DNA from 4 places in the Streptomyces sp. NPDC102462 genome. Region 3 is predicted to be linked to each of the others. Evidence: riboswitches for the same ligand, from Rfam matches in the RefSeq annotation. Region 3 holds a riboswitch; each other region holds the start of a gene.
What was found. Region 3 has a riboswitch for cobalamin ahead of ACIRFL_RS28015 (CbtB-domain containing protein). Riboswitches for the same ligand answer to the same signal wherever they lie in the genome.
Positions count from the first base shown of each region.

Region 1: it holds a riboswitch for cobalamin, as region 3 does, so the genes downstream of both, ACIRFL_RS38460 (ABC transporter substrate-binding protein) here and ACIRFL_RS28015 (CbtB-domain containing protein) in region 3, are expected to answer to the same signal.
Region 2: it holds a riboswitch for cobalamin, as region 3 does, so the genes downstream of both, ACIRFL_RS06955 (ribonucleoside-diphosphate reductase subunit alpha) here and ACIRFL_RS28015 (CbtB-domain containing protein) in region 3, are expected to answer to the same signal.
Region 4: it holds a riboswitch for cobalamin, as region 3 does, so the genes downstream of both, metE (5-methyltetrahydropteroyltriglutamate--homocysteine S-methyltransferase) here and ACIRFL_RS28015 (CbtB-domain containing protein) in region 3, are expected to answer to the same signal.

Region 1 is NZ_JBIWKB010000075.1:3,047-10,633, reverse strand. It holds gene ACIRFL_RS38495 (NAD(P)-binding domain-containing protein) at 1-574, opposite strand, end outside; gene ACIRFL_RS38490 (ABC transporter ATP-binding protein) at 735-1,493, opposite strand; gene ACIRFL_RS38485 (putative leader peptide) at 1,774-1,857, opposite strand; gene ACIRFL_RS38480 (secondary thiamine-phosphate synthase enzyme YjbQ) at 1,973-2,398, shown strand; gene nhaA (Na+/H+ antiporter NhaA) at 2,428-4,299, opposite strand; gene ACIRFL_RS38470 (hypothetical protein) at 4,785-5,156, shown strand; gene ACIRFL_RS38465 (hypothetical protein) at 5,153-5,431, shown strand; cobalamin riboswitch at 5,566-5,780, shown strand; gene ACIRFL_RS38460 (ABC transporter substrate-binding protein) at 5,841-6,878, shown strand; gene ACIRFL_RS38455 (FecCD family ABC transporter permease) at 6,875-7,587, shown strand, end outside.
Region 2 is NZ_JBIWKB010000005.1:207,106-214,692, forward strand. It holds gene ACIRFL_RS06940 (helix-turn-helix domain-containing protein) at 1-441, opposite strand, end outside; gene ACIRFL_RS06945 (hypothetical protein) at 535-777, shown strand; gene ACIRFL_RS06950 (ribonucleotide-diphosphate reductase subunit beta) at 690-1,703, opposite strand; gene ACIRFL_RS06955 (ribonucleoside-diphosphate reductase subunit alpha) at 1,703-4,114, opposite strand; cobalamin riboswitch at 4,263-4,385, opposite strand; gene mctP (monocarboxylate uptake permease MctP) at 4,552-6,180, opposite strand; gene ACIRFL_RS06965 (DUF3311 domain-containing protein) at 6,177-6,440, opposite strand; gene ACIRFL_RS06970 (GntR family transcriptional regulator) at 6,929-7,587, opposite strand, start outside.
Region 3 is NZ_JBIWKB010000037.1:45,905-53,491, forward strand. It holds gene ACIRFL_RS27985 (GlxA family transcriptional regulator) at 67-1,023, shown strand; gene gap (type I glyceraldehyde-3-phosphate dehydrogenase) at 1,130-2,128, shown strand; gene ACIRFL_RS27995 (histidine phosphatase family protein) at 2,192-2,767, shown strand; gene ACIRFL_RS28000 (TetR/AcrR family transcriptional regulator) at 2,824-3,390, opposite strand; gene ACIRFL_RS28005 (NmrA/HSCARG family protein) at 3,495-4,412, shown strand; gene ACIRFL_RS28010 (CbtA family protein) at 4,496-5,248, opposite strand; gene ACIRFL_RS28015 (CbtB-domain containing protein) at 5,269-5,490, opposite strand; cobalamin riboswitch at 5,526-5,666, opposite strand; gene ACIRFL_RS28020 (nucleoside/nucleotide kinase family protein) at 5,701-6,423, opposite strand; gene ACIRFL_RS28025 (winged helix-turn-helix transcriptional regulator) at 6,433-6,813, opposite strand; gene ACIRFL_RS28030 (RidA family protein) at 6,958-7,365, shown strand; gene ACIRFL_RS28035 (dioxygenase) at 7,376-7,587, opposite strand, start outside.
Region 4 is NZ_JBIWKB010000063.1:32,322-39,908, forward strand. It holds gene ACIRFL_RS36090 (hypothetical protein) at 1-131, shown strand, start outside; gene ACIRFL_RS36095 (response regulator transcription factor) at 351-959, opposite strand; gene ACIRFL_RS36100 (C40 family peptidase) at 1,066-1,884, opposite strand; gene ACIRFL_RS36105 (SPFH domain-containing protein) at 1,881-3,005, opposite strand; gene ACIRFL_RS36110 (TIGR04222 domain-containing membrane protein) at 3,511-4,314, shown strand; partial or broken gene ACIRFL_RS36115 (DUF692 domain-containing protein) at 4,311-5,505, shown strand; partial or broken gene ACIRFL_RS36120 (NADP oxidoreductase) at 5,506-5,642, shown strand; cobalamin riboswitch at 5,800-6,025, shown strand; gene metE (5-methyltetrahydropteroyltriglutamate--homocysteine S-methyltransferase) at 6,193-7,587, shown strand, end outside.

The sequences.
Region 1 (7,587 bases), on a different contig from region 3:
ACGGCGCGATCTCCAGGAGGTGCTGAGTGCCGGACGCGCCGCCGCCCACCACGACCACCCGCTGCCCGGCGAACTCCTCGGGCCCCGCGTACTGGGCGGTGTGCAACTGCCGTCCCCGGAAGGTCTCCTGTCCCGGGTAGCGCGGCCAGAACGGCCGGTCCCAGGTGCCGGTGGCGTTGATCAGGGCGCGTGTGGACCAGGTGCCGTCCGAGGTCTCCACGAGCAGCCGCCCGTCGGTGCCCTCACGCACCGCGCGGACGTCCACCGGCCGCCGCACCCGCAGGTCGAACGCCCGCTCGTAGGCGTCGAAGTAGGCGCCGATGACCTCCGCCGACGGCCGCGCCGGATCGGCGTCGGTCAGCTCCATGCCCGGCAGCGAGTGCATCCCGTGCACCTTGCCGTACGTCAGCGACGGCCAGCGGAACTGCCAGGCGCCGCCCGGCGCGGGGGAGTGGTCGAGGACCACGAAGTCGCGGTCCGGCGCGAAACCGGTGCGCCGCAGGTGATAGGCGCTGGACAGACCGGCCTGTCCAGCGCCCGTGACGACAACCTCGACCTCGCGCTCGTTGTTCACGTTCCTGCCAACAGCACCGTGGCCGGGGATCTTCCCGCGCGCCGGACAGCGGGAACCGGTGCGGCCCTACGGTCAGGTCCGCCAGGAGCGCGGCGGCGGCACGGGGAATCCGGGGCGCGGCAGCGGGGGCGCGGGGCGGGTCCGGGTCGTTGCGCGGAGGTCAGCCGGCTTCGGTGGCGGTGCTGACGGCGAGTCGCTTCAGCAGGCCGGCGCACAACTCCGCGAACCGGGGATCGGAGGTGTCACGCGGCCGGCCGAGATCGATCCGCCGCTCGTGCGCGATGACGCCGCCGTCCATGACGAGGACGCGATCGGCGAGCAGCACGGCCTCCTCGACGTCATGGGTGACCAGCAGCACGGTGCGGCCGCGGCGCCGCCACACCTCCTCGACCAGCCGCTGGGCCGCGATACGGGTGAGCGCGTCCAGCGCGCCGAACGGCTCGTCGAGCAGCAGCAGATCCGGATCGCGCACCAGCGCGCGGGCCAGCGAGGCGGGCCGGGACTGGCCACCGGACCGCGTCTTCGGCCGGGCGGCGGCCCGGTGGCCAGGCCCGACCTCGTCCGACGCCCGCCCTGCGACCGGCCGTCCGCCCCTGCCCGCAAGCCCGAGCAGGACAGTGCGCCACACCCGCTTCCACGGCATCGGCCCGGCCGCCTGGAACGCGATCGCCCGGCGCCGCGGCACCAGGACGGTGCCCTCGATGTCCCGGTCGAATCCGGCGAGGACGCGCAGCAGCGTGGACTTGCCGCTGCCGCTGCGCCCGAGCAGCGCGACGAACTCGCCCGGCCGGACGTCGAGGTACAGATCGTCGAGCACGGCACGGCCGTCGAAGCGGCGGGTGAGTCCGGCGACATGGACCGCCTGGCCGGTCACCGGTCGGTGAACGTCGGTCGCCGTCGCAGCGGCGGCCTTTCGCAGCCGGGCGAGGCCGAGGCGGTGGCGCAGCCCGGTGAGCACGCCGGGCAGTGCGCCCGGCCGTACGACGTGCCGCACGCGTCCCCACCGGGACAGGCCCAGGGACTCCCCGGCCTCGATCACCTGGGCGTCCTCGGGGCGGCCGGGCGGGGCCTGGCCGAGGGTCATGGGTGCTCCACGGGCAGAAGGGGAGTGGGGTGTGCCTCGGCGTCGCCGTGTCAGGACCGGGCGGAACGCAACGGCAGGAGTGCGGCGCGCAGATGAACGCGCGGGAGCGAGGGCGTCAGCGGCCGCGGCGACACGCGGCGGAGGCCACCCGCAGCAGGTCGATGTGACCGCGCGTGGTGAGCAGGGCTGAACGCTGCATGCGGGCGACCGTAGCCAGTCGGCGCCGCGGCGGTCAACGGCGCCTCGGAGAGCGGACCCGCGTACCAGCGGCCGGGCGACGGCCGGAACCCTGCCGCATGCGCGAGGATGGTGGCATGTCAGATGCCTTCACCACGCGCGTGCTGAACGTCGCCACCGGCTCCCGGGAGCGGGTCGTCGACCTCACCGGTGACTGCGAGGCCTTCCTGCGGGAGACGGCGGCCGGCCGCGACGGCCTCCTCAACATCTTCGTGCCGCACGCCACCGCGGGGATCGCCGTCATCGAGACCGGCGCCGGCAGCGACGAGGACCTGCTCGCTGCCCTGCACACCCTGCTGCCCGCGGACGACCGCTGGCAGCACCGGCACGGCAGCCCCGGCCACGGCCGCGACCACGTCCTCCCCGCGATCGTCCCCCCGCACTCCACGCTGCCCGTGCTGCACGGCCGCCTGGAACTGGGAACATGGCAGTCCGTGTGCCTGGTGGACACCAACCGGGACAACCCGAACCGGCAGGTCCGGCTGAGTTTTCTGGCGGGATGACCCGGGCCGTACGGCGCCGGGTGCCGGGGCTACGGGGCCGGGTCTGACAGCGATGCCCGGTCCCGGGCCGTGCGTACCGCCAGTGACAGTGAGGCGACGTCGTACGCGCCGTGGTGCCGCCGGCCGTTGACGAAGAACGTCGGCGTGCCCGAGACCCCGCTCAGATCGGCCGACTCCACGTCCTCGGCCACCCGTTCCGCGCCGGCCCGCGCCCGCAGGTCGCGGCGGAACGCCGTCATGTCGAGCCCGATCCGCTCGGCGTGCTCCAGGAGGTCCTTCACCTGGAGGCTCCCCTGGTGGCTGATCAGGACGTCGTGCAGCTCCCAGTAGCGGCCCTGCGACGCCGCCGCCTCCACGGCCTCGGCGGCGAGCTGCGCGTCGGGATGGACGTCCGTGAGGGGCAGATGCCGCCAGACGTAGCGCAGGTCGTCGCCGAACTCGGCCAGCAACGCGCGTACCACCGGCTCCGCCCGTCCGCAGTACGGGCATTCGTAGTCGCCGTACTCGACCAGGGTCACCGGAGCGTCGAGCGGGCCGCGCACATGGTCGCGCGCCGCGTCGACGGGATCGCTCAGATCGACGATCGGCTGCCCCTCGCCCAGCAGCGCCCGGGTCCGCCGGCGCGCGGGCAGCAGGGCGATGGCCCGCGTCAGGACCCACGAGATCAGACAGGACAGCACGACGGCCGCCAGAATGCCGGCCTTCGCCTGTTCCAGCCGCTGCCCGTGGAAGGCGAGCGTGGCGATCAGCAGCGCCACCGTGAAGCCCACACCGGCGAGGCTGCCGCCCACGGCGACCGCGCCCCAGCCCACCGCCGGGCGCAGCCGGCCCCGGCTCACCCGCGCCGCCAGCCAGGTGGCGCCCAGGATGCCGGCCGGTTTGCCCAGGACGTAGCCGCAGACGATGCCCAGCGTGACGGGTGAGGTGAACGCCGCCGCGATCCGGTCGGCGCTGATCGTCAGGCCCGCGTTGGCCAGCGCGAACAGCGGCACGATGACATGGCTCGTCCACGGGTGGATCATCCGCTGCAGCCGCTCGTTGGGCGAGAGGGCGGAGGCCAGACCGCGGCGCAGGGTGCGTTCCAGTTCCGGCGTCGGCTGTTCCCGAAACCCCCGGAACAGCCGGGTGACCCGCTCCAGGGCGTGCCGCTCGGCCGGATGCGCGTACGTCAGCAGCCCCATGACCAGGCCGCTGACCACCGGGTCCACCCCCGACCGCAGCAGCGCGCCCCACAGGGCCACCCCCAGGACCGCGTACACGCCGGTGATCCGGACCCCGGCCGCGCGCAGTGCGAGAAGCAGGGCGAGGACGCCGAGCGCGACGCCCAGCGCGGTGAGGCTGACCGTGCCGCTGTAGGCGAGGGCGATGACGACCAGCGCCACGAGGTCGTCGGTGACCGCGACGGTGAGCAGGAAGACCCGCAGACCGCCCGGCAGCCGGGAACCGAGCACGGCGAGCATGCCCAGGGCGAAGGCCGTGTCGGTGGACATGGCGGCGCCCCAGCCCTGCGCCGAGTCCAGTCCGGCGTTGAAGCCGAGGTAGATCGCGACCGGGACGAGCATGCCGCTGACCCCGGCGACCACGGACAGCACGACGCGGCGCCGCTCGCGCAGTTCCCCCACGTCGACCTCGCGGCGGGCCTCCAGACCCACGACGAAGAAGAACAGCGTCATCAGGCCGCTGTTCACCCACTCGCGCAGCTCCAGGGAGAGATCGGCCGAACCGATCGTGAGCGACATGTCCGTCCGCCACCACGACGCATAGCCGCCGGGGGAGACGTTGGCCCAGACGAGGGCCACGATCACCGCGCCGAGCAGCACGGCGGCGCTGCCGGTCTCGGTCCGCAGGAAGGTGCGCAGCGGGCTGCGCGGACCCGCGCCGCACGCGGTCTGTCCGGTCATGGACACGGCCCCGGACGGTGCGGGACCGGTCGGCTCTGGCGGCACGTCGTGCACCCGCATCCCGATCAGTCGACGAAGACCCCGGCCGGGTCGATGGGCGGGAGCCGGCCGGGCGGGGACGGCCGTCCTCCTGGACGGGTACGCGGCACCGGAGCCGAGGGCGGAGCCGGATGCCGTCGCGTGCGTGACAGTTTAGTGAGGGGGCCGGCGCGGGGCCTGGAATCGACGGCGGGCCTGCTCCCCGCGGGTGAGCAGAATTTGCGTCGCTGTGCAACTATGGAGGGGTGCCGGAAGCCCGGAGGACCGGGTGCACGCCGACCGAGGAGGAGGTGAGCGACATGGATCGCAGCAGCAGTAGTCCGGGCCGCGCGAGGCCCCGCATCCCCATGTCCCCCCGCTCCTCGGGCACCCGGTAGCCCCCCGCCCCGCACGGCGGCTGCCATGCCCTCGACCTGCCCCGCCGCGACGGGGAAGGGGAGGTACCCATGGCGAACCCGACCACCTTCGGCCCCGCCCTCTGCCGCGCCGCCGGTGCCGCCTCCTGCGTGGTGCCGGGCAGCGGCTTGTCCGGCGCCGCGGGTGCCCGTGGCCTCGACACGACCGCCCCACCGCGGTGTTGGGCCGCCGGCAGTCGGGGTCTGTGGCGCGATCTGACGCTGCCGCGTGGACTGCCGATGTCCCGTGGGCTGTCGGCGGCGCGCGACGGCGCCGTGCCCGCCCGTGTCTGCCGCAGCGGTGACCCTGTCCGTCGCCTGGAACGGCTCATCGCGCGGCTCGTCCCGGAGCCCGGAGTGCGGGATGCGTACCGGCATCCGGACCACGGCCCGCTCGGCACGGCACGGGAGGCGGCGGCATGAACGACCTCGAAACCCAGAGCGCACGCCGCACCGTCCGCCGCGCCGCCCGGCGCCTGGCGGAGGACGCACCCAAGCTCGTCGTCGGCTCCGCGGACGCCTACCGGACCGGCCTCGCCACCCGCGCCGCCGACCTGCGCCGGGCCGTGCTCGCCGCCTGGCTCACCGGCGTGCCCGAGCACGTCATAGCCGCCGACGGCGGACTGTCCCCGGCCGTCGTGCACGAGTGGATCTGCGCCGGGACCCCGCCCGTGGACCCGGAGGACGGACCGGGGTGAGGCACGACGTCCCACCCGGGCCGGAGCGCCGGGTGTCAGCAGGCGGCCCGGCACACCGATGCCGGCATGGCCGACGTGGCGGACGCGGGCGCTCGGCCCGGGGACGGGGCCGGGTCCTGGCGGCCGGGCGATCTTGGTAGCCTGGCCGGGCCAGTCGTGCCACATCCGAGGCCAGGGAATCCGGTGCGAATCCGGAACTGACGCGCAGCGGTGAGGGGGACGGGCAGGGCACACCAAGCCACTGGGAGGGGTTCGGGCCGGCCGCGAGGCCGGTGCGGGGCCGTACCGGGAAGGCGCCCCGTCCGGACGAACCCGAGTCCGAAGACCTGCTGGCACCTCCGCGCCCCGTGCGCGGAGGACGTCCGTAGGCCAGGCTCCGCGTACGAGCCCCGACACCCGAGGCAGGCCCGTGTTCCGTTCCCCGTGCCGTCCCGCCCTGCTGTTGCTCACCCCGGCGCTGCTGCTGACCGCGTGCGGCGGCCCCGGCGGATCCGCCCCCGACTCCGGCCGTTCCGCCGCCGGTTACCCCCGCACGATCGACAACTGCGGCCATCCGGTCACCCTGGCGTCGGCCCCCGAACACGCCGTCTCCCTCAACCAGGGCAGTACCGAGATCCTGCTCTCCCTCGGTCTCGGGGACCGTCTCGCCGGCACCGCCACCTGGACCGACCCGGTGATGAAGGGCCTGGAGAAGGCCAACGCGTCCGTGCCCCGGCTCGCCGAGAACAACCCCTCCTTCGAGAAGGTGCTCGACGCCGAACCCGACTTCGTCACCGCGTCTTTCGTCTCCACCCTCGGCCAGGGCGGCGTCGCCACCCGCGAGCAGTTCGAGAAGCTGGGCGTGCCCACGTACGTCTCCCCGTCCGACTGCGCCGCCGGAAAGGACAACGACAGCGGCGGCGACGGCTCCCGCAGCGCCCCGCTCACCCTCGACACCGTGTACGGCGAGATACGCGACCTGGCCCGCGCGTTCGGCGTCGACGAACGCGGAGACCGGCTCGTCGCACGTCTGAAGGAGCGGGTGCGGGCGGCCACCGACGGCCTCGACGCCTCCGGCGTCTCGCTCATGTACTGGTTCGCCAACTCCCAGTCGCCCTACCTGGCCGGCTGCTGCGGCGCCCCCGGCGCCATCACCCGGGCCGTCGGCGCGTCGAACGTGTTCTCCGGCACCCACGAAGAGTGGCCCCAGATCAACTGGGAGACCGTCGCCGACCGCGACCCGGACGTCATCGTCCTCGGCGATCTGACCCGCAGGTCCCAGACGGCCGAGAGCGCCAAGGCCAAGATCCGCTTCCTGGAGAGCGACCCCGCCACCCGCAATCTCACCGCCGTCAGGAAGAAGCGGTACATCCTGCTCAGCGGGCAGGCCATGAACCCGTCCATCCGCACGGTCGAGGGAATCGAACCGGTCGCCGCCGGACTGCGTGACCTCGGGCTCGTCAAGTGAACCTCCGCGCCCCGCTGTTGACCGCAGGCGGGCTGCTGGCGGTGACCGCGTCGGTGGCGTTCGCCGTGACCATAGGCCCCGCCGACATCTCCACCGCCGACGTCTGGGCCTGCGTCGCCGCCCACCTCGGCTTCGGGGACAGCCAGTTGGCGCCGCTGCGGGACGGCATCGTATGGAACCTGCGCATGCCCCGCACCCTGCTGGCCGCCCTCTGCGGCGCGGGCCTCGCGGTGTGCGGGGCGGTGATGCAGTCCCTGCTGCGCAATCCGCTCGCCGACCCGTTCGTGCTCGGGGTGTCCTCCGGGGCGTCCACCGGCGCGGTCGCCGTGGTCGTGCTCGGGGTCGGCGGGGGAGCGGTGTCGCTGTCGGCGGGCGCGTTCGCCGGTGCCCTGCTCTCCTTCGGGCTCGTCCTCGTGCTCGGTCACACCCTGGGCGGCGCCCCCGACCGGGTGGTGCTCTCCGGCGTGGCGGCCATGCAACTGTTCTCCGCGCTCACCTCGTTCACCGTCCTGACGTCGGCGGACGCGGAGACCACGCGAGGCGTGCTGTTCTGGCTGCTCGGCTCGCTGACCGGCGCCGGCTGGGGCGAGGTGCTGCTGTGCGCCGTCGTGCTCGCCGCCGTGCTCGTGGTCTGCCTCGGGTACGCCCGCACCCTGGACGCGTTCGCGTTCGGCGAGGACGCGGCGGCGGCGCTCGGTGTGCGTGTCGC
Region 2 (7,587 bases), on a different contig from region 3:
GTCCGGCTGGATGATCGCGCGCGGCCAGCGCACGGCCAGCTCCGCGGCCTGCCTCCAGTGCACGCTGCACCGCCGCCCGTCGAGCAGCCCGGCGGCGCCGAGCGCGAACACCCCGGAGCAGACGCTGAGCACCCGCGCCCCGCGCTCCACCGCCGCCACCAGGGCCGACAGCAGGTCGGGCGGGAAGTCGCGGGTGACGAACTGCTCGCCGGCCGGCACCGCCACCAGGTCGGCCTCCGCCAGCCGGTCAAGCCCGTACGGCGTCGAGACGGTCAGCCCGCCGACATGGGTGCGCAGGGCCGGGCCCTCCGCCGAGACCACGGCGAAGTCGTACACCGGCAGCCCCTCGTCGCTGCGGTCCAGGCCGAACACCTCGCACAGGACGCCCAGCTCGAAGGGGTGCACGCCGTCCAGCAGGACGGCCGCCACGTTCTTCAGCATGCTGCCAGTGTGCCTCGTCCCTGGCAGTAATTCGAGGGTGTACGGCAGTCCTGCCACTGCCGGTAAGGAGTGTCAGAGACGACAGTGGTGTCCATGAACACAAACCAGATCGAAGGTCTGATCGGCATGCTGGCGGTCCTCGGGATCCTCGTCCTCCTGGTCCTCCCGTCGGTGTTCGGCATGGTGCGCGACCGGCGCATCGACCGACAGCTCCGGGAGGCCGAGGAGACGGCGGACGAGGAACGGGATCAGAAGTCCTCGTCCAGGTCGACGGTGCCCTCCACCGCCACCTGGTACGCCGACGGACGCCGCTCGAAGAAGTTGGTCAGCTCCTGAACCCCCTGCAGCTCCATGAAGGAGAAGGGGTTCTCGGAGCCGTACACCGGGGCGAAGCCGAGGCGCGTCAGACGCTGGTCGGCGACGCACTCCAGGTACTGCCGCATCGAGTCGGTGTTCATGCCCGGCAGGCCGTCGCCGCACAGGTCGCGCGCGAACTGCAGCTCCGCCGCGACGGCCTCCCGGAGCATGTCGGTGACCTGCTGGCGCAGCTGATCGTCGAAGAGGTCCGGCTCCTCCTTGCGGACGGTGTCGACCACGTCGAAGGCGAAGGACATGTGCATCGTCTCGTCACGGAACACCCAGTTGGTGCCGGTGGCCAGGCCGTGCAGCAGGCCCCGGCTGCGGAACCAGTAGACGTATGCGAAGGCGCCGTAGAAGAACAGGCCCTCGATGCACGCGGCGAAGCAGATCAGATTGAGCAGGAAGCGCCGGCGGTCGGCCCTCGACTCCAGGCGGTCCAGGTTCTCGACCGAGTCCATCCACCTGAAGCAGAACTCGGCCTTCTCCCGGATGGACGGGATGTTCTCGACCGCCGCGAACGCCGCCGCACGGTCCTCCGGGTCGGGCAGATAGGTGTCCAGCAGCGTCAGATAGAACTGGACGTGCACGGCCTCCTCGAACAGCTGACGGCTCAGATACAGCCGTGCCTCGGGGGAGTTGATGTGCTTGTACAGGGTCAGCACCAGGTTGTTCGCGACGATCGAGTCGCCCGTGGCGAAGAACGCGACCAGCCGGCCGATGAGGTGCTGTTCGGCGGGGGTCAGCCTGGCGAGGTCGGCGACGTCCGAGTGCAGGTCGACCTCCTCCACGGTCCAGGTGTTCTTGATGGCGTCCCGGTAGCGCTCGTAGAAGTCGGGGTAGCGCATGGGGCGCAGCGTCAGCTCGAAGCCCGGGTCGAGAAGGTTCTGGGAACGGTGGGACATCACTGGCAGGCCTCGCAGGACTCGGGGTTCTCAAGGGAGCAGGCGACGGCGTCGGGGTCGGCGGCCTGCTGGACGGGGACGGTGGCTCGGGGCTGCGCCTGGGCGGCGCGTGCGATGCGGGTCGCCGGGCGGGAGCGCAGGTAGTACGTCGTCTTCAGGCCCTGCTTCCAGGCGTAGGCGTACATCGAGGAGAGCTTGCCGATGGTCGGCGTCTCCATGAACAGGTTCAGGGACTGCGACTGGTCCAGGTAGGGCGTGCGGGCCGCGGCCATGTCGATCAGGCCGCGCTGCGGGATCTCCCACGCCGTGCGGTACAGGGCGCGCACATCGGCCGGGATCCACGTGAGGTCCTGCACGGAGCCGTTGGCGTCGCGCAGCGCCTCGCGGGTGCGGGCGTCCCACACGCCCAGCTCCTTGAGGTCCCGCACCAGATACGAGTTGACCTGGAGGAATTCACCGGACAGGGTCTCGCGCTTGAAGAGGTTGGAGACCTGGGGCTCGATGCACTCGTAGACACCGGCGATGGACGCGATGGTCGCGGTGGGCGCGACGGCGAGCAGCAGGCTGTTGCGCAGGCCGGTCGTCGCGATCCGCGCCCGCAGCGCCGCCCAGCGCTCGGGCCAGGTGAACTCGACGCCGTAGTGGTCGGGGTGCAGGACACCCCGCGCCGTACGGGTCTCCTCCCAGGCGGGCAGCGGCGCGTTGCGCTCGGCGAGGTCGGCGGACGCCTCGTAGGCGGCGAGCATGATGCGCTCGGCGATCCTGGTGGACAGGGCCCGCGCCTCGGGGGAGTCGAAGGGCAGGCGCAGCTTGAAGAAGACGTCCTGGAGGCCCATCACGCCGAGGCCCACCGGCCGCCACCTGGCGTTGGAGCGGCCCGCCTGCTCGGTCGGATAGAAGTTGATGTCGACGACCCGGTCCAGGAAGGTCACGGCGGTGCGGACCGTCTCGTCCAGCCGCTCCCAGTCGATGCCCCCGCCGCTCACGAACGCGCCGAGGTTGACCGAGCCCAGGTTGCAGACCGCGGTCTCGCCGTCGTCGGTGACCTCCAGGATCTCCGTGCAGAGGTTGGAGGAGTGCACGACACGGCCCGGCTCGGCCGTCTGGTTGGCGGTGCGGTTGGCCGCGTCCTTGAAGGTCATCCAGCCGTTGCCGGTCTGCGCGAGGGTGCGCATCATACGGCCGTAGAGGTCACGGGCCGGGATGGTCTTCTTCGCGAGCCCGGCCGCCTCCGCCGCGCGGTAGGCGGCGTCGAACTCCGCGCCCCACAGGTCGACCAGCTCCGGCACGTCCGACGGGGAGAACAGCGACCACTGCCCGTCGGCGTCGACCCGGCGCATGAACTCGTCCGGGATCCAGTGGGCGAGGTTGAGGTTGTGCGTACGGCGCGCGTCCTCACCGGTGTTGTCGCGCAGCTCCAGGAACTCCTCGATGTCCGAGTGCCAGGTCTCCAGGTAGACCGCCGCGGCGCCCTTGCGCCGGCCGCCCTGGTTCACGGCGGCCACGGAGGCGTCAAGGGTCTTCAGGAACGGCACGATGCCGTTGGAGTGCCCGTTGGTGCCGCGGATCAGCGAACCGCGGGAGCGGATGCGGGAGTAGGCGATGCCGATGCCGCCGGCGTGCTTGGAGAGGCGGGCTACCTGGTGGTAGCGGTCGTAGATGGAGTCCAGCTCGTCCTTGGGGGAGTCGAGCAGGTAGCAGGACGACATCTGCGGGTGGCGGGTGCCGGAGTTGAAGAGCGTGGGGGAGGAGGGCAGGTAGTCGAGGCGGCTCATCAGCCGGTAGAGCGCGGCCACCTCGTCCACGGCGTGCATGGGGTCTCCCCCGGAGAGGACATCGGCATCACCGTCGGCGAGGCCGGCGGCCACCCGCAGCATGAAGTGCTGGGGCGTCTCGATGACTTGGCGGGTCAGGGGGTGCCGGAGCAGATAGCGGCTGTGCAGCGTGCGCAGCCCGAAGTAGCCGAAGCGGTCGTCCGCCGCGGTGTCGATCAGCGCGTCCAGCCGCTCGGCGTGCCGCCGTACGAAGGCGGCGGTGCGGTCGGCGATGAGCCCTTCCCGGTGCCCCACGGCGATCGACCCGGTGAACGAGGTGACGCCTTGTGTGGCGGCCTCGGCGCGGATGGACAGGGTCAGCAGCCGGGCGGCCAGCCGGGAGTAGGCGGGGTCCTCCGAGATCAGGCCGGCGGCCGCCTCGGTGGCCAGTTCCCGAAGCTCCGCGACGGCAGCGGCGTCGGACCGCGCGGACCGGCCGCGCAGCGCTGCGGCGGCGACCCGGCCGGGGTCGGCGTCGGGGAGGTCGGCGGTCAGCTCGGTCAGGGTCCGCAGCAGCGCGGCACCGGGGCCGTCGGTCTCCACCGGGGCCGCGGTCGCCTGGGCGGCTGAAGCCGGGTCGGCTGGCGCGATGGTCACGTGGGGCTCTCCCTCGCTCGGCACGGGGCCTTGCGGAGGGCAGGGGGCAGCACACGAGCGCGCACGGCGTCGCGTCCACCGGCCCATTCCACGAGGCCCGGACGTCAGAGCGCCCGGGCCGGACGGCCGGGCGCGCCGTCGGCAGGTCCTCGGACTGAAGCCTGCATGCGGGTATGCGGGCATACGCGCATGAGTACACCGTTGCGGGACAGTTCCGGATTCGCACCGGATTCCCCTGCGGCGACAGCGAACATGAGCATACATCTAGTGCCGGGCCGTGGTGGCACCCCCAGATGTTGTGTCGTACGTCAACGGGCCGCCGTTGCCGGGTTCGGCATCGGCGGCCCGTCGCGGGGCGTGCGCGGTTGCTCCCGCGGGTGCCCGGCGCCTGTGCGGGGGCGTGTTTTCAGTGCCCGGCGCCCGTGCGGGGCGTGCCGTCAGTGCCCGGCGCCCGCCGTCGCGGGCGGAAGCTCCACCTGGACGCCCGCGTCGCCCGCGTCGGCCGTGTAGTCCTGCGGGCTCGTCTCGTCCACGCCCTCGGGAGCCTTCAGGGCCTTCAGGACGAAGGTCAGGACGACGGTGACGAGGACGTTGAGCACGAACGCCGTCATGCCGATGTAGCCGATCTCACCGATCCCGGGGATCTCCTTGGCCGAGCCACCGAAGTGCTTCTGCGTCGGTGAGGCCACCCCGTAGGCGGCGACCGTGCCGTACACCATGCCGACCGCCCAGCCCGCGAGCAGTGCCCAGCGGTGGAACCAGCGGGTGAACAGGCCGCCGACCAGGGCCGGGAAGGTCTGCAGGATCCAGATGCCGCCCAGCAGCTGGAAGTTGATGGCGACCGTCTTGTCCATGGTCAGCACGAAGACCAGCGCGCCCACCTTCACCAGCAGCGACACGATCTTGGAGACCCGGGTCTCCTGATGGGCCGTCGCGTGCGGGTTGATGAAGTCCTTGTAGATGTTGCGGGTGAACAGGTTCGCGGCCGCGATGGACATGATGGCCGCGGGCACCAGCGCGCCGATGCCGATCGCCGCGAACGCCACACCCGCGAACCAGTCGGGGAACATGTCCTCGAACAGCTGGGGGATGGCCAGCTGGCCGTTGGAGACCTTGACCCCGGCCGCGATCGCCATGAAGCCGAGCAGTCCGAGCAGGCCGAGCATCAGGGAGTACAGCGGCAGGATCGTGGTGTTGCGGCGGATCACCTCACGGCTGCGCGAGGACAGCGTCGCGGTGATCGAGTGCGGGTACATGAACAGCGCGAGCGCGGAGCCGAGGGCCAGCGTGGCGTACGTCCACTGGCCCGCCTCCGGCGGGGCGAGCGCCCCGCGCGGCGCGCCCGTCGCCGGATTGGTCTGGGCGAAGGCGTCGCCGGCCTTGGCGAAGATGTCGTCGAACCCGCCCAGCTTGATCGGGATGTAGATGATCGCCACCGCGATCACGATGTAGATCAGCGTGTCCTTGACGAACGCGATCAGCGCGGGTGCCCTCAGGCCGGAGGAGTAGGTGTACGCGGCCAGTACACCGAAGGCGAGCAGCAGCGGCAGGTCCTTGACGAACCAGTTGGTGTTCTCGCCGCCGCCCACGCCCATCACGTCGAGGACCGCCTGGATGCCGACCAGTTGGAGCGCGATGTAGGGCATCGTGGCGAGGATGCCGGTCAGCGCCACCGCCAGCGACAGCCCCTTGGAGCCGAACCGGCCGCGCACGAAGTCCGAGGTCGTCACGTAGCCGTGCCGGTGCGAGACCGACCACAGGCGGGGCAGGAAGGTGAAGATCAGCGGATAGACGAGGATCGTGTAGGGCACGGCGAAGAACCCGGCCGCGCCCGCCGCGTAGATCGCCGCCGGGACGGCGACGAAGGTGTAGGCCGTGTACAGGTCGCCGCCGAGCAGGAACCAGGTGATCCAGGTGCCGAACGACCGGCCGCCCAGGCCCCATTCGTCGAGGCTGTGCTCGTTCTCGGCCTTGCGCCAGCGTGCGGCCAGGAAGCCCATGACCGTGACGGCCAGGAAGAAGAAGACGAAGACGCCGAGCGCGACGCCGTTGACGCCGTCGTTCATCGCGCGCCACCTCCGCCCTGGGTCCGGCGGGCGCGCTGGTCACGCTGCCACAGCTTGTAGGCGATCATCGTCAGCGCGGTGGAGAGCAGCACCCACAGCATCTGGTACCAGTAGAAGAACGGGATCCCGATGAACGTGGGGTCGATCTTGGCGTAGGAGCCGACCCAGAGCATCGCCACGAACGGTGCGACGAGGCACAGGGCGATCACCACCCGTACCGGTGTGACCACCGGTGGTTTCACTTCGGACGCGTCTGGCATGTCTGGGCTCCGTCCCCTCACCGATCACCTGTTGTAACGCGCAGGCAATGTAGGTGACGGTGCCGATGAATCGGAAGTACCCATCCGTATTTCGGTCGCAAACGGCGCTCTCGGTGACGGCGCAAGCCCTCGCCGGGGTCCGGTTCCTGGCGGTCCGTGCGCATCCGCTCGGAATTCCCGGCGGGACGGTGCCGCCTCGGGAGGTCGCTTCCGGATGGGCGCGACAGGGCGTTCGCGGGCCGACCCGCCCGCCAACTGCCGTACAGACCAGGGCGGTCCGGGCAGCCCATGCGGTCCGCCGGCCGCATGCCGCGCCGTCTCCCGTCGCGGCTCGCGCGAGGATCGGCCCGTTCTGGGCGGTGATCTCCGAGGCGGCGCAGGGCGCCTGGCCCAGGGTGGCCGGCGCCGGGCGGCTGAGGTGCCGCATGCACACCCGCAACGCGTCCAGGACGACGATCGCGACCGGCAGGGCCCAAGGGCCGGGCCGCCTAGTCCTGCGGGCGCTTCAGCCGCGCGACGAACTTGTAGCGGTCCCCGCGGTAGACCGACCGCACCCACTCCACCGGGTTGCCGTCCTCGTCCAGCGAGTGCCGGGAGAGCATCAGCATCGGCAGGCCCACGTCCGTGCCGAGCAGGCCCGCCTCGCGCGGGGTGGCCAGCGAGGTCTCGATGGTCTCCTCGGCCTCGGCGAGACGGACGTCGTACACCTCGGCGAGGGCGGTGTACAGGGACGTGTACTTGACGAGGCTGCGGCGCAGCGCCGGGAAGCGCTTGGCGGACAGATGCGTGGTCTCGATGGCCATCGGCTCGCCGTTGGCCATGCGCAGCCGCTCGATGCGCAGCACCCGGCCGCCGGCCGTGATGTCGAGCAGTTCCGCGAGCCGGTCGTCCGCGGTGATGTACCCGATGTCCAGCAGCTGTGAGGTCGGCTCCAGACCCTGGGCGCGCATGTCCTCGGTGTAGGAGGTGAGTTGCAGCGCCTGGGAGACCTTCGGTTTGGCGACGAACGTGCCTTTGCCCTGGATCCGTTCCAGCCGGCCCTCGACCACCAGCTCCTGCAGGGCCTGGCGGACGGTGGTGCGCGAGGTGTCGAACTCGGCGGCGAGCGTGCGCTCCGGCGGAACCGGTGTGCCCGGCGGGAGCGTCT
Region 3 (7,587 bases):
GCCTGGCCGGGCACGGGCGGCCCGGCCGTCACGCCGGGGCCGCCGCCGCCCGCGTACCCTGTGCGTGTGCCGCCCTCTCGTCCGCAGCGCGTCGCCGTCCTCGTGCTCGACGGCGCGAAACCCCTCGATGTCGGCATTCCGGCGCAGGTGTTCACCACCCGCGCGAGCATGCCGTACGAGGTGCGGGTGTGCGGCGCCGAGCCCGGGCTCGTGACCGGCGGTGACGGCCTGTCGTACCACGTGGCGCACGGCCTCGAAGCGCTCGCCTGGGCGGACATCGCGTTCGTCCCCGGCTACCGGTTCCCGGACCGGGACGACCCGCCGCGGGCCGTGGTCGACGCGCTGATCGCCGCCCACGACCGGGGGGCGCGGCTCGCCGCGATCTCCACCGGCGCCTTCGCGCTCGCCGCCACCGGTCTGCTCGACGGCAAACGCGCCACCACGCACTGGCACTACACCCGGGCGCTGGCCGCCCGGCATCCGCTGGTCCGGGTCGACGAGAACGTGCTGTTCGTCGACGAGGGTGACATGCTGACGTCGGCGGGCGCGGCCTCCGGCATCGACCTGTGCCTGCACATCCTGCGCCGCGACCTCGGGGTGGCCGCGTCCCATCACGCGGCCCGGCGGCTGGTCGCGGCGCCCTATCGCAGCGGCGGTCAGGCACAGTACGTGCCGCGCAGTGTGCCCGAGCCGCTCGGCGAGCGGTTCGCCGCGACCCGCGAATGGGCACTGCACCGCCTCGGCGATCCCCTCACCCTCGAAGTGCTCGCCCGGCACGCGGCGGTCTCGCCGCGCACCTTCTCGCGGCGCTTCGTGGAGGACACCGGGTACACGCCGATGCAGTGGGTCCTGCGCGCCCGCATCGACCTCGCCCGTGAACTGCTCGAACGTTCGCAGCGGAGCGTGGAGCAGATCGCCGCCGACGTCGGTCTGGGCACGGGCACCAATCTGCGGCTGCACTTCCAGCGCATCCTCGGCACCACGCCGAGTGAATACCGGCGCACCTTCACCCAGGGCGAATAGGTCCCCGAAGCCGCGTGGCGTGATCCTTTCGAACCATGGCACTCGCGCCGCTTTTGGCGGCGGACGCCGCCCGGGAGGCTGAGGGTGAACGGAAGGGACACCATTCATGACTCGCATCGCCGTCAACGGATTCGGCCGCATCGGACGCAATGTGCTGCGCGCACTGCTGGAGCGCGACAGCGACCTCGATGTCGTCGCCGTCAACGACCTCACGGAACCCACGGTCCTCGCGCGGCTGCTCGCCTACGACACCACGGCCGGCCGGCTCGGCCGGCCCGTGACCGTCGACGGGGACGTCCTCGTCGTCGACGGGCGGCGCATCAGGGTGCTCGCGGAACGCGAGCCGGAGCGCCTGCCCTGGGCCGAACTCGGCGTGGACATCGTGCTGGAGGCGACCGGCCGCTTCACATCGGCCAAGGCCGCCGGCGCCCACCTCGCCGCGGGCGCGAGGAAGGTGCTCGTCAGCGCGCCGTCGGACGGCGCCGACGTGACGCTCGCGTTCGGCGTGAACAACGACGCGTACGACCCGGCCGCGCACACCATCGTCTCGAACGCCTCCTGCACGACCAACGCGCTCGCTCCGCTCGCCGCGGTGCTCGACGGACTCGCCGGCATCGAGCACGGCTTCATGACGACGGTGCACGCCTATACGCAGGAGCAGAACCTGCAGGACGGCCCGCACCGCGACGCCCGCCGTGCCCGCGCCGCGGCCGTGAACATCGTGCCGACCACGACGGGTGCCGCGAAGGCGATCGGTCTCGTGCTGCCGAACCTCGACGGCAAGCTGTCGGGCGACTCGATCCGGGTGCCGGTGCCGGTGGGCTCGATCGTCGAACTCAACACGACCGTCGCCCGCGAGGTGACCCGTGAGGACGTGCTCGCGGCGTACCTGGCCGCGGCGCGGGGGCCGCTCGCCGGCATCCTCGAATACTCGGACGACGCGCTCGTCTCGTCCGACATCACGGGCAACCCGGCCTCGTCCGTCTTCGACTCGGCTCTCACCCGCGTCGACGGCCGGCACATCAAGGTGGTCGCCTGGTACGACAACGAGTGGGGCTTCTCGAACCGGGTGATCGACACCCTCGAACTCCTCGCCGCCGGCTGACCGGCGTCACAGTCCGACGGCGTCCCACAGGGGCGCGGTGTTCCCGGCGGCAGGAGGAATGCCGTGACCAGCCGAGTGTTCCTCGTCTCCCCCGCCATGAGCGGGTCGCTGCGGCGGGCCGCCTTCGACGACGGCGCCCCGATCGAGGAGGGCGGCGCGCGCCGGGCCCGCGCGGCGGCCGGTTCGCTGCCCCCTGCGGGCCGTGTTCTGACCTCGCCGAGCCTGCGCTGCCGGGAGACGGCCGCGGCGCTCGGCCTGAACGCCCTTGCGGCGCCGGAGCTGGCCGGTCTCGACGTGGGGCGCTGGCGGGGCCGCACCCTGGACGAGGTGGGCGCCGCCGATCCGGAGGCGGTCGCCCGCTGGCTCGGCGACCCGGACGCCGCGCCGCACGGCGGCGAGTCGGTGCGGGACCTGTGCGGACGGATCGCGCGCTGGCTGGCCGGCGTCGCGGACACCGGCCGTACCCTCGCCGTGGTCGAGCCTGAGGTGGTGCGGGCGGCGGTCGTCCATGCGCTGGACATGCCCGTCACGGCGTTCTGGCGCCTTGACGTTCCCCCGCTGACGGCGACCGAACTGAGCGGCCGGTCCGGCCGCTGGAACCTGCGGCTCGGCCACTCACCGGCCGCCCCGGACACCTGAGCGCTCCGCGGTATGCGCTGCTATGTGTCGTCGGTCGTGACCTCCGCCTCCCCTCGTCACCGTTGTGGGCTGATTCCCGCCACGGTCAGGGCCAGCAGCCGGTCCGCCTCGCCTGCGGGATCGGGATGGTGCTCCGTGGCCAGGGCGATCCCGGTGACCAGTGTGACCAGGTCGGCGACCGTCACGTCCGGTGTCACGGCACCGTCTTGGGCGGCGCGGCGCAGCAGCGGGTCGACGGCCTCGGCGAGCCTGGCCGCGCAGGCGTCGACGTGCCCCTCGTCCGGGTCGCCCGCCGGCTCCTGGGTGAGCACGGCCGCCATCCCCCGGGCGGATGCGGCGTACGCCGTGAGGGCGGCCAGCCACTCCAGCAGCGCGGCCCGGCTGTCGGCGGCACCGGCCAGGTCACGGGCGCGGGCGCACAGGTGCTCGATCCGTTCGTGGAACACCGCTTGCAGGAGGGCGCCGCGGCTGGGGAAGTGCCGGCGGACGGTGGCCGAGCCGACCCCCGCCGTGCGGGCGATCTGTTCCAGGGACGCGTCGGCGCCGTGCGCGGCGACCTCCTCCTCGGCCACCGCGAGGATGCGCGCGTAGTTGCGCCGGGCGTCCGCACGCTGGACGGGCATGGTGTCACCTCGGAGGTTGCTAAATGGCGGGGCCCTCCGTATCTTACCGGAGGAGAAGCGGCGGGCCCCGCCGTTTAATCCATGGGCAGCATTGGAGAAGCATCGTGCCGACCGATCCCGCACCCGTCCTGGTCACCGGCGCCACCGGCAGGCAGGGCGGCGCCACCGCCCGTGCCCTGCTCGCGGCGGGCGTTCCCGTCCGCGCACTCGTCCGCGACCCGGCGACCGACCGGGCGAAGGCCGTCGAAGCGCTCGGTGCCGAGCTGGTCACCGGCGACCTGGACGACCGCGACTCCGTGATCCGGGCCGCCGAAGGCGCCCGCGCCGTCTTCTCGGTGCAGATGCCCGACCTGAACGGACGTGGTTTCGAAGGGGAGTTCGCGCAGGCCGTCCATCTGATCGAGGGCGCGCTTGCCGCCGGCGTGCCGCAGTTCGTGCACACGTCGGTGTCGGGCGCCGGACAGCACACGCAGAGCCCTGGCTGGGCTCAGGGCCGCTGGGCCGCGATGGAGCCCTACTACTCCACGAAGACCGGGATCCAGGACCGCGTCCGTGCGGCGGGCTTCGAGCACTGGACGCTCATCAAGCCGGGCTTCTTCATGGAGAACTTCCTGCTCTCCGAGGCGTTCCTGTTCCCCCGTGGCGTCGAGGGCGGTCTGGTGAGCCTGGTGAAGCCGGACACCTGGCTGTCGCTGGTGGCGGTCGACGACATCGGCAGGGCGGCGGCCGCCGCCGTCGCCGCACCCGAGCGGTTCGACGGCGTGGAACTGGAACTGGCGAGCGACTATCTGACGATGCGCGACATCGCCAAGACGCTCTCCCGTGTCCTCGGAACGGAGTTGACCGCCCCCGACATGACCCTGGAGGAGGCCGTCGCCGCCGGGATGCCCGCCATGGGCACCGGGCACGACATGATGAACGAGACCGGCCAGCCGGCCCGCCCGGAATACGCACGTGCCCTCGGCATCCCGCTCACCGGCTTCGAGGAGTGGGCACGGCGGCACCTGCGCGCCTCGGCCTGACGCCGTTGCCGGGTACCGCCGCCGGAGGGCCCCGGACGGTTCCGGGGCCGTCGGCGGGCCGGGCGCACGGCTCGGGCGCGGCCTCAGTGCGCGGCCGGAACCGCCTTCGCGGTAGCGGCCGTTGCGGGCTTCGGGTGCAGCAGCCGCTCGGCCGACTCCGCGAAGAGCAGGCCGAATCCGCCCCACAGGACGGCCTGGACGGCCAGCGTGGACAGCCGGAACCGCCACAACAAGGTGGCCGGGAAGCCCGCCGGCACCTCGTCGACGACCGGCAGGAACGCATACGCCAGGCCGATCACCACGACGAAGGCGGTCACCGCCACGACGGTGGCGTACCACGGGCCGAGCCGGGACGCGAGCCGTCTGCCCAGGAGGGTGGCGGCGATCGCGAGGAGCACGCTGAGCAGCAGCATCAGGAAGTACAGGGCGGTCCGTCTGCCGATGGTGCCGGCGTCGCCCACCGACGGCGGGTTGGCCGGGTACTTCAGGAACGGCACGACGTACACGACGAGCAGCGCGCCGCCGGACAGCAGCAGCGCCGTCGCCCGCGGCCCGAACCGGCCGACGCGCCCGAGGGTGAAGCAGAAGGCGAGCGCGGCGATGCCGCCGAAGGCGACCCCGTGGACGAGGACACCGGTGGCGAGGCCGGCGGTGGACTGCACGGAGCGGGAGACGACCTCCGTGCCGTGCTCGTGGGCGTGGGCGTCCTCGAAGCCGATCGCCTTGTCGACGCTCGGCTCGCCGAGGAAGTAGGCCACGATCAGGGCGAGCACACCGGCCGCGAGGCCGGCGAGCATGCCCCGCAGGAGAAGGCCGCGTACGGTTGCGGAGTTCATGCGGGCTTCGTCCCCTCGCGTCAGTGGCAGGGGAAGCCGAGCAGATGGCGGGCGTCGTGCACCCATTCATGGACGCCCGTGCCGCTGAACACGGAGGTGGCGCCCTGCTCGGCGCCGACGAAGTAGAGCAGGATCAGCATCAGGATGCCGAAGAAGACCGCCCAGGGAGCTATCGCCTTCAGCGGCAGTGCGGCGGGAACGGAGGGGGTGGTGACTGACGGCCGGGCGACATGCTGCGCCATGGCGGACCTCCTTGGGGAGTTCGCGTCCCCTCTCGGTGGTGCACAGGACGACGGCCACGGGTCTGACTCACGAGCGCCTGGGGGCGCTCGCACACAGTGGCGCGACCGTGCCGGATTCCCACCGGCTTCCGTCGTACCGTCGTCGATGTCGCAGCGACCGTACCGCGTGCCGCGTGCGCGGCCAAGACCGCATCCGCCGCCACCCGACGGTCACCCTCCGGACGGGACGTCCTGACCCGTGCCGTGCGGCACCGGTGCGAGGGGCGGTGGGGCGAACACCAGGTCGGCCCGGTCCAGCGTGGCCGCGATGAGGTCGGCGTTTCGCTGGTCGGTGCCCAGCGACCACGCCCGGGCCTGTGCGAGGGGTTTGCCGTAGGCGACATGCCGCTGGATGAGCCGGTCCAGCCGTGTCTCCTCGTCGGTGGCGACGTACCACGTCTCGTCGAGGAGCGCCTTGACACCCGCCCAGGGGCCGTCGTCGAGCAGCAGATAGTTGCCCTCGGTGATGACCAGCGGCGTCACGGCCGGGACCGGGACGGCGCCGGCGACGGCCTCCTCGAACTCGCGGTGGAACCGCGGGGCGTAGACACACTCCCCCGTCGGTTCGCGCAGTCGGCGCAGCAGCGCCACGTACCCCGCGGCGTCGAAGGTGTCCGGTGCGCCCTTGCGCTGCCGGCGGCCGAGCCGTTCCAGTTCGCCGTTGGCCAGGTGGAACCCGTCCATGGGCACCACGACGGCCGTGTCCGGGCCGAGCGCGGCGGCCAGGTGCGAGGCCAGCGTGGACTTTCCGGAACCCGGTGCGCCGACGATGCCCAGCATCGCGCGCCGTCCGGACCCGGCGAGGGCCCGGGCCCGTGCGCACAGAACGGAGAAGGCCGGCACGTCAGGGGCACCGGCGGGGACGGTCGTGGGGGTCGTACCGTGGCGATCCATGCTCGGGCCTCAGGAGTCGAAGCGGCTTCGGGATGTCTCGATGTGGTGGAAGTAGCGGTGGGTCCAGGCGCACATGCCGTCGACGGTCGCCCTGAGGCCCTGGCCCGGCTCGGTGAGGGTGTACTCGACCCGCGGGGGCACGGTGGGGTACACGGTCCGCTCGACCAGGCCGTTGCGCTCCAGCATGCGCAGGTTCTGGGTGAGCATCTTGTGGCTGATGCCCTCGATCTCGTCCCGCAACTCGCTGAAACGCAGGGTGCGTTCGCCAAGGGACTCGATGATCAGGAACGCCCACTTGTTCGCGACGTCCGAGAAGATCTCGCGCGCCAGGGAGTCGGCGCGGGTGAGGTCCGCGTCATCGGGCGTGCCCTTGAGTTGTTTGGTCACCATGAGGTTCCCCAGTCACCGAAAAGTGCGTTCTTCCATGTCGGCGACCACTCTCCTACGGTTTCCGAGTAACCACAAGAGAGCACGAGCCGCTGTGGCCCCGGGCCGGCGGGCCTCGGGTTCGAAGGACGCAAGGAGACCGCACGCATGGCCATCACCCTCGTCAACCCCGGCGGACTGCCCGAGATCGACGTCTACCGGCAGGTGTCGGTGGCGTCCGGCTCGAAGCTGGTCTTCATCGCCGGTCAGGTCGCCTGGGACGCGGACGGCGTCACCGTCGGCAGGGACGACCTCGCCGCCCAGGTCGAGCAGTGCTATCTCAACGTCGGCACCGCCCTGGCCGCGGTCGGCGCCTCCTTCCAGGACGTGGCCAAGCTGAATGTGCACGTCGTGGACTGGACCGCCGACAGGATGCCGCAGCTGCTGGCGGGCATCGAACGGGCGGCGGCGCGCCTCGGCGTCACCCCCGCACCGCCCGCCACCCTGCTCGGCGTGGCGGCGCTCGACGTACCCGAGCACCTGGTCGAGGTGGAGGCCGTCGCGGTCCTCGACTGAGCCCGGGTCGTCAGCCGGCCTGGAGGACGAAGTCGTACTCGGCGTGCAGGTACGGCGTGTCGAGGCGGCTTCCGTCGGGCGCGCCGCCCGCCGGGTGTGCGGTGAACGGCACGATCAGGGCGTCCTTCGTACCGAACACGACGTCGCTGTCCAGGTAGTCGCTGCCCGCCTGGAACAGATGGGTGATCAGCTTCCGGTAGCCGGGTTCGTCGATGAGGAAGT
Region 4 (7,587 bases), on a different contig from region 3:
CCGCCGACGCCGGTGCCGCCGCGGCAGCCGTCGCCCTCGCCGGTTGGTGCTGCACCGCATGGGCGGCCACCGCCGGCGCGGAGCACGACCCGGCCTGCCGGCACCGGGGATCACGGAGCAACGCCGCATGACCGGCTCGTAGACCGGGACTTGGGCGCCGGCCCCGACCGACTGCGGAGGTCGCGACGCCGGGAGCCGGCCTGCCGTCGGGACTCACCGGGGTGGGGACGGCCCGCCACGAACCAGGACGGGGCTGGGCGCCATGGCGCGGCGGGTCGACCGCCCGCGCGGAACACGGGACCGCGCCGTCACACCTCCTCCGGCGGTGACGGCGCGGTCCGGCTGACGGGTCACTGACGCGGTTGCCGCGCTGTCGCCAGGACGAGGCCCCTTTCAGCGAGGCCCCTTTCAGTAAGACCTCTTTCGGCGAGGCCCCTTTCGGTGAGGCACCGTGCGGGGACGGCGGACGGCTCGCCGGGCCGGCCGGGCGGGCGGGCGTCCGGGAGGTGTCGTGGGTCGTTGGCCGGTGGTCCCGCGGTCGCCTGCGGTGGGCCGGGTGTCGCGTCGGGGGTGCGGACCAGCATCATCGCGTGGGCGAGGGTGGCAGCGCGGACGCATACGGCGCAGTCGGGGGTGTAGACCGGATGGACCCAGCACGGGCTCCAGGCCTGGCGGAGGGCGCGTAGTACCTGCTTTCGGTCGTGCGTCCAGACCGGGTCGGCGTTCTCCGGGAGGTAGCCCTGTTCGATGGCTGTGATGACGGCTCGGGCGCGGCTCTTGACGCCGAAGGCCGCGTAGATGGCACGCAGGTGTGTGTGCACGGTGGCCCGGCTTATGGACAGCTTGTGGGCTATCTGGTCCGCCGTGGCACCGTTCAACATGTGCCTGAGCACTTCTTCCTGACGTGGTGTGAGAACACGCGGAAGCGGCTGCGTCGAGGACGGCGTGGGCGATGTCATGGCTGGGACCTCTCTCGTCGGGCCGGCACTGGAGCGCGGGCTGCACCTGAGAGAGACCCCGGCCCTGCTCCTGTGACGCGTTCATGGACGGACGCTCAGAGCCTTGTCAGGGGCGGCCGAAGAAGGTGGGGTAGTAGCCGCTCGACAGGGCCGAGACACGGACGTCCTTCCCGGGGCGTGGTGCCTCCACATAGCGTCCGTCGCCCAGGTAGAGGGCCACATGCTCGATTCCCGACTGCCTCTTGCTGGACGACCAGAACAGCAGGTCGCCGCGGCGCAGACTGCTCGCCGAGATCTTGGTGACGGCTCCGTACTGGGCGGCGGCGACGCGTGGCAGTGAGATCCCGGCGCGCTTGTACGCCTGCTGCACCAGACCGGAGCAGTCGTACCCGACGGGCCCGTTGCCGCCCCAGATGTAGGGCTTGCCCAGCTGGGCGAGGGCGTAGCCGACGGCCCGCTCCACGGAGGCGTTGCCGCTCCTGCCGGCCGTCGGCGGTTTTGCCGCCGAGGCGGAAGAGGGGGCGGAGGACGACGGGGACGAGGAGCCGGAGGTGCGGGTGCGCTGGAGGTAGACGTCGTAGTGGCTCGTCCAGCGCCACTGCCCGTTGGACCTGAACCAGTACCTGGAGCCGTCCCACCCCGCCCGCTTCGGCGCCGGCAGCCATGTCCGCTGTGCCGTGGTCTGCCCGGAGCGCTGGAGGTAGACACTGTGGTGACTGGTCCAGCGCCACTGTCCGTCGGACTTGAACCAGTACCTGGAGCCGTCCCACCCCGCGTGGCGCGGGGCCGCAAGGGCCTGGGCCGGGGGAGCGGTGAGCGCGCTCAGGCCCACGACGCCGGTGGCGATGGCGAGCACCGCACCGGCCGCCTGTATCCCGCGGATGGTGCGGCGCCCGCGGGATGGCTGCTCCGCCTCGGCGGTCATGGCACCGTCGGGGAGCCGTCCGGTGCGGCAGTCGCGGTACTCGCATCCCTTCGCAGGTCCCGCTTCGACGAACTCTGTTGTTCCGGCCACTGGATTCCCCATTCCTTGAGGTTCGCGCTCGGGGTGAGCAGCGAAAGCACGAGCAGGCGCAGGAACAGGGAGTCCTGGCCCGCGGACGGGTGTGTGTCGGTGTCTTCGTCGGCCCTGATCCGGTCGAGGGCCGTGCGGGCGACATCGACGGCGTCGCTGATGACGGTGGTGCGCAGATCGGCGTCGAGTTCGGCGCGTTGCAGCCGGCGGACGCTCTCGGCGATCTCCGTGCCGTAGTCGAGGGAGAGCTGCTGGACGGAGTAGATCTCCAGGCCCAGCGGTGCCAGCTCGGGGGCCAGGACGCGGGTCAGCTCCTCGCCGAACCACGTCCCGTCCCGCAGCGTCGGCCCGGGTGTGCCGAACCGGTCGGCGGGCAGCGTCGCGGTGACCTCGGACACGGTGGCCGCCGCCTGTGCGCGCAGGAACTCCTCGTGGTCACCGACCGCGAACGTCGCCCGAGCGGTGTCCTGGACCCGCCAGACGACCAGCAGGCTGACGAGGACCGGATGGCCGACGCGGTCCACGGCGGCGAGGGAGTCGCCCCGGAAGTGGCGCAGCCGCACGTCCACGCGGTGCCGCCTGAGCAAGGGATTCACCCACATCAGCCCCGCCCCGCGCACCGTGCCCCGGTACCGGCCCCACCGGGAGAGCACGACGGCGAAGCCCTCCTGGTTGGCCAGCAGGCCGCTCACCGCGAGCAGCAGGCCGAGGGCGAGACAGATCAGGAGCGACGGTGACGGCTCGGGGACGCTCACCCAGCGCCGGACGTATCGGCCCCTCCCCACGAGTACGGCGATGGCCGCACCGCACAGCAGCGCGCCCAGCAGGGCGATCCAGCCGGGCAGGACAAGACGGGGCCGGAACTCACGTGCCTGTGTCGTCAGCCGCGGCGGTCGCCGCCGTGCCTCACGGGCGGGTGGCTGCGGCTCGGGAATCAGGACGGGGCCGGGATCCGGCTCCGGTATGCAGTCGGCGGCGAACCCGAGGGGTCTTCCCTGCCCGGCGGGCGGTTTCTCGGACGGATCCGGCACCTTGAACGGGGTGTTCCCCCACTGCGAAAGGGAGCAGGGGAACTCATTGACGGGCAGCTCCGTATGCGTGGGACGTCCTGCACGCTCATCCTTCAACCGCGGCTTCCTCTTCGCCCATGTCGCCCGGCCGCGTTGACCGGTCTCGGGCCAACGAGACGCCACCGGACGTTTCATGACGCGCACAGACCTGGGACCTGTGTGACGTGCGCCACGGAAGACGCGGGTGGCATACCTGACCGCGTTTCGCATCGTGCAAGAAGCCCTGACCAACGTCGCGCAGCAAGCCCTGGTCCTCGCCCGCTTCGGGCTCCCCACCGCGCAGCCCGGAGCGCCGCGCACCCCCGCTCCCGGTTCACCCGTCGCCGCGCGGGAACCACCCGGATACCTGTCGACGTCGTGTTCGACGCCATTGCCCGTACCCGCATCGCCTGACACGGCTTCGACATCGTTCAAGGGAGGCAGCGATGAACGCCCCCTGGGTTTCACCGGCCCTCAGTTCCTCGGCTTGTACGCCGCAGGTTTCGCGGTCGCCGTGCTGCTCGGCGTGGCCGTACGGCAAGCAGCCCGCCCCTTCTACCCCGCCACGGACACCAGCGTCATACCGGACGTCTACACCATCGCCTGGGTCGTCGGCGGGGCCCACCAGGTGGTGAGCACCGCCCTCTACGCCCTCATCCGGGCCGGCCATCTGCGCACGGCCCGGGACGGCACCCTCACCTTCTGTGGCAGCGTCCCCGACGAGCCGGTGCAGCGGGCCGTCCTGGAGGCCGCGCGGACCCGGGAGGCCACCAACACGACGCTGGTGCAGGAGGCAGCCCGGCGCCTGCCGGAGATCCGTCGGGCCGGGGACGCCGCGCGCAAGCTCGGTCTGCTGCCCAGCCGTAAACGCCGGCTGGCCGGGCGGCTGTCCGGGCTGCCGATGCTGGTGCTGGTCGGAGTCGGCATCGCCCGGATGGTGAACGGCGTCCACCTGGGCCGCCCGGTGCGCGTGCTGGTGGCCTTCCTGCTGGTCTCCCTCGTGGTGGCGGCGGTCTTCGTCTGCACACCGCCCCGGATCACCCCCGCGGGCTGGTACGCGGTACTCAACGCCGGAAGGTCGAGCTACCCGGTGCTCTGGGGGCCGGCCGGCGACGGCCCGAAGGTGTCGGCCCCGGTAGTCGCCGTCGCCACGGCAGGCTGGATCACCATCCCTGATCCGACACTCCGTTCGTCCCTTTTCAGCTCAGGGTCCTCGTCCTCGTCGTCCTCCGGGGGCGGCTGCGGCGGCGGCAGTTGCGGCGGCGGAGGGGGAGGGGGGTGCGGCGGATGACGGCGCGGCTGGGCTTCGGCATCGGCTGGCGGCCCCCGATCGACCTCACCGTGGAGCGGCTTGCGGGCGTGGACTTCGTGGAGGTCATCGCCGAGGCGGTCGACCCGCGGCGGCTGCCCGAGTCGCTGCGGGTGCTGCGGGGCCGGGGCACCCCGGTGGTCCCGCACGGCGTCTCGCTCGGCCTCGGCGGGGCGGAGCTGCCCGACCCGGCGCGGCTGGCCCACCTGGCGGCCTGCGCTCAGGCGCTGGGGGCGCCCCTGGTCAGCGAGCACGTCGCCTTCACCCGGGCGGGCGGGCTGGAGAGCGGCCATCTGCTGCCGGTGCCGCGTACCCGGGCGGCGCTGGACGTCCTGGCCGAGAATGTCCGGATCGCCCAGCAGCAGCTGCCCGTGCCGCTGGCCCTGGAGAACATCGCGCCGCTCCTGGCCTGGCCCGGGGACGAGCTGACGGAGGCGCAGTTCCTCACCGAGCTGGTCGAGCGGACCGGGGTGCTGCTGCTGGTCGACGTGGCCAACCTGCACACCGCCCGGGTCAACCTCGGCGTCGACCCGGTGGCGGTGCTGGACGCGCTGCCGCTGGAACACCTGGCGTACGTCCATGTCGCGGGCGGAGTGCTGCGCGACGGCCTGTGGCACGACACCCACACCCACCCGGTGACCGGACCGGTGCTGGACGTCCTCGCAGAACTCGCCCGCCGCACCGACCCGCCCGGGGTGCTGCTGGAGCGGGACGGCAGTTACCCGCGCGACGACGAACTCGCCGCCGAACTCGCCGCCATCCGGCGGACCGTACGGGAGGCCCGCGATGCCCGCTGAGCCCCCGGCGGCCGGGGCAGGGGCCGCGCGCGAGGAACTGGCGCGGCGCCAGGCCGAGTTGCTGGCCGCCCTGGTCGCGGGCGGCCCGGCCCCGGAGGGCTTCGACCCGGACCGGCTGCGGGTGCAGGAGAGTGCGCTGCTGGACAAGCGGCGCAGGGTGGTGGCGGCCCATCTGCCGGACGTGGCCGAGGCGTTGGGGGAGCAGATTCCCCGGCTCTTCGCCGGGTACGCCGAGGGACGGCCGCGCCCGCCGGGCGGGCCGCACGCCGACGCGGCGGCCTTCACGGCGCACCTGCGCGCTCGCGGCCTGCTGCCCCGGGGCACAGGGCCGCGCCGGTGGGCCCGCCTACTGCGCCGCCTGCGGCCGGGGCGCTGAGAGCCCGCGTCCGGCGGCGGTCTCGAATGTGCGGACTCCTGGAAGCGACCGCCGCGCTGTTCATCGCCCTGTGGGTCGGCGAGGGAGCGGATGCACAAGCAATCGCTCCTCCGCTGGCATACGCGGCCGGACCGAGCCACCAGGAAACGGAAGGCGGCAGGGGGCTTTCTGAAAGGGCGGGAGACGCGTGTGCGGGGCTTTCCGCCCTCCGCCCGCTTCAAACCTGTCTCCCGCGTGTGCCGACTCACCATCCGAATGATGGACGCAAGCCTCCGGACTCGCGGCCATCCCCTTACGCTGGCCCGTGCAGCTGGTTCGCCCCGTCCGCCAGGCGGGATGCGTCGTAAGAGGGAACCCGGTGGGAATCCGGGACTGCCCCGCAGCGGTGAGCGGGAACGACCGCCGTCATACGCACTGGATCCGACGTACCGGGTCTGGGAAGCGACGGCCAGTAGGTGTCCTCCGGACAAGGAGGGCGTGCCCGTGAGTCCGAAGACCTGCCACCTGCCCGTGTGCGGACCACTCCGCGCGCGGACATCCCGGTGACCTCGTGGGCGGGTCGGCGTACATACCGGGCGGACGACCGCGCCATGCCGCGCGAGGTCGCCTCCGCCTGGTTCCGTCACCCCTTCGCGCTCTCGTCCCGTCGCCGGGACCTCAGGGAATCATCTCGCGAAGGAGATCTCCGTGACCACCAAGTCCGCAGCCGCGGCAGCACGGGCCACCGTGTACGGCTACCCCCGCCAGGGACAGAGCCGGGAACTGAAGAAGGCCATCGAGGGCTACTGGCAGGGCCGCGTCACCGCGAACGCCCTCCAGGGCACCGCCGCCGAGCTACGCCGTACGAACTGGCGGCAGCTCGCCGAGGCAGGCATCCACGAGGTCCCGACCGGCGACTTCTCGTACTACGACCACGTCCTGGACACCACCGTCATGGTGGGTGCGATCCCCACGCGGCACCGGGCCGCCGTCGAAGCCGACAGCCTCGACGGCTACTTCGCCATGGCCCGCGGCACCCAGGATGCCGCGCCACTGGAGATGACCAAGTGGTTCGACACCAACTACCACTACCTGGTCCCCGAACTCGGCCCGGACACAGTGTTCGCCGCCGATACGACCAAGCAGGTCGCCGAGCTGAAGGAAGCCCTGGCGCTGGGCCTCACGGCCCGGCCCGTCGTGGTCGGTCCGGTCACCTACCTCCTGCTGGCCAAGCCCGCGCCCGGCGTACCCGCCGACTTCGAGCCAATCACCCTGCTGGACCGCCTGCTCCCGGTGTACGCCGAGACGCTCGCCGACCTCTGCGCGGCCGGCGCGGAATGGGTGCAACTCGACGAACCCGCCCTGGTCCAGGACCGCACACGGGCCGAACTCAACGCAGCCGCCCGGGCCTACCGGGACCTCGGCACTCTCACCGACCGGCCCAGGCTGCTGGTCGCCTCCTACTTCGACCGGCTCGGCGAGGCCCTGCCCGTCCTCGCCCAGGCGCCGGTGGAGGGTCTGGCCCTGGACTTCACCGAGGCCGGCGCCGCCAACCTCGACGACCTCGCGGCGGTCGGCGGACTGCCCGGCAAGCGGCTGGTCGCCGGCGTCGTCAACGGACGCAACATCTGGGTGAACGACCTGGAGAAGTCACTGTCCACACTCGGCACTCTGCTGGGCCTGGCGGACCGGGTCGACGTGGCCGCCTCATGCTCCCTGCTGCACGTCCCTCTCGACGCCGCCGTCGAACGCGGCATCGAACCGCAGATCCTGCGCTGGCTCGCCTTCGCGCAGCAGAAAACCGCCGAGATCGTCACCCTCGCAAAGGGCCTCGCCCAGGGCACCGACACCATCGCCGCCGAACTGGCCGCCAACCGCGCCGATCTGGCCTCCCGGGCAGGCTCACCGATCACCAACGACCCCGCCGTACGGGCCCGGGCCGCCGCGGTCACCGACACCGACACGCGCCGCTCGCAGCCGTACACCGCACGCGCCGGCGCCCAGCGTGCCCGCCTCGGGCTGCCGCTGCTGCCGACCACGACCATCGGTTCCTTCCCGCAGACCGCCGAACTGCGCACCGCCCGCGCCGACCTGCGCGCCGGA